One region of the Streptosporangium sp. NPDC004631 genome, then DNA from elsewhere that is predicted to be linked to it. Evidence: predicted binding sites of a transcription regulator. Region 1 holds the regulator's gene; the other holds the start of a gene.
What was found. Region 1 encodes LexA, which represses DNA repair genes until DNA is damaged. Its sites were predicted from a motif close to TCGAACANNTGTTCGA; they were not measured.

Region 1 (2,395 bases):
GAGCGCGGCCCGCCGAGCCATCGACTCCGGGCCCGGCGCCGCCGACCCGGCGGTCCGGGAGGCCGCGGAGACATTGGCGATCATGCTGTCGCTGGTCGCGCCGTACACCGCGGAGGAGGGCTGGGAGCGTCTGGGGCGTTCGGCCTCGGTCGCCACCGCCGGGTGGCCGACGGCCGAGGCCGCCCTGCTGGTCCAGGACTCCGTCACGTGTGTCGTGCAGGTCGCCGGCAAGGTCCGTGACCGGCTGGAGGTCTCCCCGGAGATCTCCGAGGCCGATCTGGAGGCCCTGGCGCTGGCCTCGGAGAAGGTCGGGGCCTTCCTGTCCGGCCCTCCCCGCAAGGTCATCGTCCGCGCGCCCAAGCTGGTCAACATCGTCCCTTGACGTTCCCTCCGTCCCCGGGGCGGAGGTGCCCTGCCGTTGATATCCGGATGGGAGCGGTCCCCGATCGGGGACCGCTCCCATCCGGACCGGGTCAGAGCTTGCGCAGCACCGCCACGACCTTGCCCAGCACGGTGGCCTCGTCGCCGGGGATCGGGTCGTAGTTCGGGTTGTGCGGAACCAGCCAGACGTGGCCGTCCTTGCGCTTGAAGGTCTTGACCGTGGCCTCACCGTCGATCATCGCGGCGACCACGTCGCCGTTGTCGGCCACCGGCTGCTGACGGACGACCACCCAGTCACCGTCGGCGATCGCGGCCTCGATCATCGAGTCACCGGTCACCTGGAGCAGGAAGAGCGTGCCCTCGCCGACGAGCTGCTTGGGCAGGGCGAAGACGTCTTCGACGCTCTCCTCGGCGAGGATCGGGCCGCCGGCGGCGATCCGGCCGACGAGCGGCACGTAGGCCGCGGTCGGGCGGTTGACCGGCGTCTCGTCGTCACCGGTGGGGTCCACCCAGAGCACCGGCTCGCCGGGCAGGCGCACTTCGAGGGCGCGGGGGCGGTGCGGGTCACGGCGCAGGTAACCCTTGCGCTGCAACGCCGTCAACTGGTGCGACACGCTGGAGGTGCTGGTGAGCTGCACCGCCTCGCCGATCTCCCGCATGGACGGCGGGTAGCCGCGTCGCTGCACGGAGTCGCGGATCACCTCAAGGATCTTGCGCTGCCTGGGGGTGAGGCCAAGGGAGTCGCGCCTGCGCACCGCCAGGTCGCTGACGGCCGAAGCGTTCTCATTGTGCTCGCTCATGCGATCTCCTCGCTCCCGGTCTGTACTGACTGCGTCGCACAGAGCAACCGTATCCTCGCCGAAGATCATATTCAAACAATTGTTCGAGTCGTCCTCGAAATCAGCGGCGTCGTGGTGTACAACATCGTACGGGAGTTCAATCGACATCGTGTTCGATTCATCGACCTTTCTTCGACGTGTGTTCGGCCATGTCGAGGGGATGGGGGGCGCACCGTGCAGGCGATCGAAACAAGGTGGGGGTCCCGGCGGCCGCCTGTCCGAAGGCCCGGGCCGGCGAGGGGCGGGCGCGGCCAGGCCCCGCCCCTCCGGCTCACCCGGAGGGGGAGGGTCGTGGTGGTGTCCGCGCTCACCGTCCTGACCCTGGGGGCCCTCTGGGTCGGCGCCCGCATCGACGCGGCCTCGGCGGGTGAGCGCAGGAGCCGCGAGGGGCTGCCGTGGGTCGTGGTGCGCAAGGGCGACTCGCTGTGGAAGATCGCCGAGGCGGTCACCACGGAGGGTGATCCCGCCTCGATGGTCCGCCTGATAATGGATGTCAACGACCTGTCCGACTCGGTGATCCAGCCGGGGGCGCGGCTCCATCTGCCCGGCGGTTCGGCCCGCTGAGAGGCCGGCGGGTCCGCCGGCGGGGAGGGGGGTGCGGGAGTGGCCGGAGGGGCGACACGCCCGGCCGTCCCCGGTGCGATGCGCTGATCAGGGACTTCGGCTCGCGGGGCCTGCCTAACTTGCGTTCATGGGCCGACACTTCTACGGTTGGACCACAACATCTAGTGGCTTCATCGCTCTACTCCACCATAGATTGTGTTTCTATTACCGCATCTCGACCATTCGAGGGGCGCGCGCGAGCGTCTTCGCGTGGAGGCTGTGGAGCACCTGGAGTAACACGAGAAAGGTGAGCCGCTAGGCAGGTCGAGGAGGCGACGCGCGTGCACTGTCCGTTCTGTCGTCACCCTGACACGCGGGTCATCGACAGCCGGTCCACCGAGGACGGCGGGGCAATCCGCCGCAGACGCACCTGCCCGGAGTGCGGACGCAGGTTCACCACGCAGGAGACGGTGTTGCTCATGGTGAGCAAACGCAGCGGGGTGACCGAGCCGTTCTTCAGGGACAAGGTGATCGCCGGAGTCCGGCGGGCGTGCCAGGGGCGGCCGGTCGACGAGGACTCGCTGGCCCAGCTGGGTCAGCGGGTCGAGGAGAGCATCCGGGCGACCGGGGCC
Region 2 (2,395 bases), on a different contig from region 1:
TGGCGAGACCTGCCCGCCGAATGCGGGCCGTGGTCCACCGTCCACGACAGGTTCCGGTCGTGGGCCACAACCGGCGTCTTCGAGTGGCCGATGCAGGCCGTGATCGCCGAGGCCGCTGCCCGGGGTCAGGTCGATCTTGACCTGGTAGGCGTGGACTCCACCACGGCCCGCGCTCACCATCACGCAGCCGGGATGGTCCTGGACGGTGAGCTGGTGAAGGCGCTACAGGAGGCCGCCGAACAGGAAAAGGGCTGCGCCAAAGGGGCAAAGGCTCCAGAGCGGCGACCCCGGTGAGGACCGGGGCGAACGGCTGGCGGTTACGGCGGCGGCGCGGAATACGGCTGACAGCAGCCGGGCTGGGCCGCTCCCGCGGCCGCTGCGCAAGGCCGCGTTCGTCAGGCGGACCTTCGCCGATGCCACCGAGATCGCCTATGTGGTCGCCGTCGCCACCGCCCAGCCCAATGCCCGTGCCCAACCCTGAACCTGGGGACGGCCACCACTTCCGGTCCCGCACCCTCCGCCGCACGTTCGTCTACCGGCTATGGGGAACGCGGTCAGGAGGAGCCGTCCAGCAGTTTCCCGAGCGCCTCTGCCACCAGTCGGAGATCCCCGGTGTCCTCCTGCCCGTCGGGCGACCACAGGAAGAGCCACCCGTCCTTGGCCGGGGTGGCGAAGACGATCGTCTGCCGGCCGCTGTCCGGATGCCACACCCACAGCACGGGATCGTCGCCCCCGACCGTGCGGCTGACCAGCCCGTGCTTCGACAGTTCGGTGGCCAGGGAGCCAAGATGGATCAGACGTTGTCGGCTGAACGTGCTGGTCACGTGGGACACCTCGGGATCGTTTGCCCTCAGGATCGCCCCGGTTCGCCTTGGAGACAACATGTGCGGAGCAATGCCCGGGAATGTTGCCTTCCGGATGGGGTCCGTCGGCCCAGGCCGTCTGTGACACCCCGGAACACGTGGTCTCGTTGAGCTACGATCGAACAGTCGTTCGGCTATATTGGACACCGTCGCTCCAGGCGTGCTCTCCGGAAACTGTCGGTGGCACCCCGTAGCTTTCTGGCAACCGATCCAACCCGCGACCCTCCAGGGGGCTCACATGGCAGCTAACGACCGCGAGAAGGCGCTTGAGACCGCCCTTGCTCAGATCGAGCGACAGTTCGGTAAGGGCTCGATCATGCGTCTCGGTGACGAGACCCGGGCGCCCATCGAAGTGATCCCGACCAGTTCCATCGCGCTCGACGTCGCCCTGGGCATCGGCGGGTTCCCGCGAGGCCGCATCGTCGAGGTCTACGGTCCCGAGTCCTCCGGCAAGACCACCGTCGCGCTGCACGCGGTGGCCAACGCCCAGCGAGCCGGCGGCATCGCGGCGTTCATCGACGCCGAGCACGCCCTCGACCCCGAGTACGCCAAGAAACTCGGCGTCGACACCGACGCGCTGCTCGTCTCCCAGCCCGACACCGGTGAGCAGGCGCTGGAGATCGCCGACATGCTGATCCGCTCCGGTGCCGTCGACCTGCTGGTCATCGACTCGGTCGCGGCCCTGGTGCCCAAGGCCGAGATCGAGGGCGAGATGGGTGACAGCCACGTCGGTCTCCAGGCCCGGCTGATGTCGCAGGCCCTGCGCAAGGTCGCCGGCGCGCTCAACAACACCGGCACCACAGCCATCTTCATCAACCAGCTCCGAGAGAAGATCGGCGTCATGTTCGGCTCGCCGGAGACCACGACCGGTGGAAAGGCGCTGAAGTTCTATGCCTCGGTCCGGCTCGACATCCGCCGCATCGAGACGCTGAAGGACGGCACCGAGGCGGTGGGCAACCGCACCCGTGTCAAGGTCGTCAAGAACAAGATGGCCCCGCCCTTCCGGGTGGCCGACTTCGACATCCTCTACGGCGTCGGCATCTCCCGCGAGGGTGGCCTGATCGACATGGGGGTCGAGCACGGCTTCGTCCGCAAGTCCGGCGCTTGGTACACCTACGAGGGCGACCAGCTCGGTCAGGGCAAGGAGAACGCCCGCAACTTCCTGAAGAACCACCCGGACATGGCCAACGAGATCGAGAAGAAGATCAAGGAGAAGCTCGGCATCGGCCCCCGCGTGGACAGCCCGGCCACTCCGCCGCCCGCCGCCCCCGCCCCGGCCGCCGCCTCAGGCCGTGCTTCCAAGGCGACGACTCCCAAACCGGGTGACGTCTGACCCGGAGTGATCGATGACGACGGGACCTGACTCCGGTCCGGCCGACGCGGCCGGGCCGCGAGACTGGGGCGCCTGGCCCGACACGCCGGAGGCCGCGTCCACCGGATCGGCCCGGCGAGGGGGCGGACGGCCGAGGCGTGCGCGCCGAGACCGTTCGGAGGAGTGGGAGACGTCCGGTACGGGCGGGGACGACGCCTTC

Region 2: recA (recombinase RecA) is a predicted target of LexA. The motif match lies at 982-997, and genes of this name have one in related genera.

What each region holds. Positions count from the first base shown of each region.
Region 1 is NZ_JBSGCR010000008.1:151,381-153,775, reverse strand. Features, by position in the region: gene leuS (leucine--tRNA ligase) at 1-382, shown strand, start outside; gene lexA (transcriptional repressor LexA) at 474-1,181, opposite strand; gene ACWEF2_RS11265 (LysM peptidoglycan-binding domain-containing protein) at 1,512-1,784, shown strand; gene nrdR (transcriptional regulator NrdR) at 2,105-2,395, shown strand, end outside.
Region 2 is NZ_JBSGCR010000016.1:16,025-18,419, forward strand. Features, by position in the region: gene ACWEF2_RS17805 (transposase) at 1-294, shown strand, start outside; gene ACWEF2_RS17810 (hypothetical protein) at 555-824, opposite strand; gene recA (recombinase RecA) at 1,102-2,196, shown strand; gene recX (recombination regulator RecX) at 2,210-2,395, shown strand, end outside.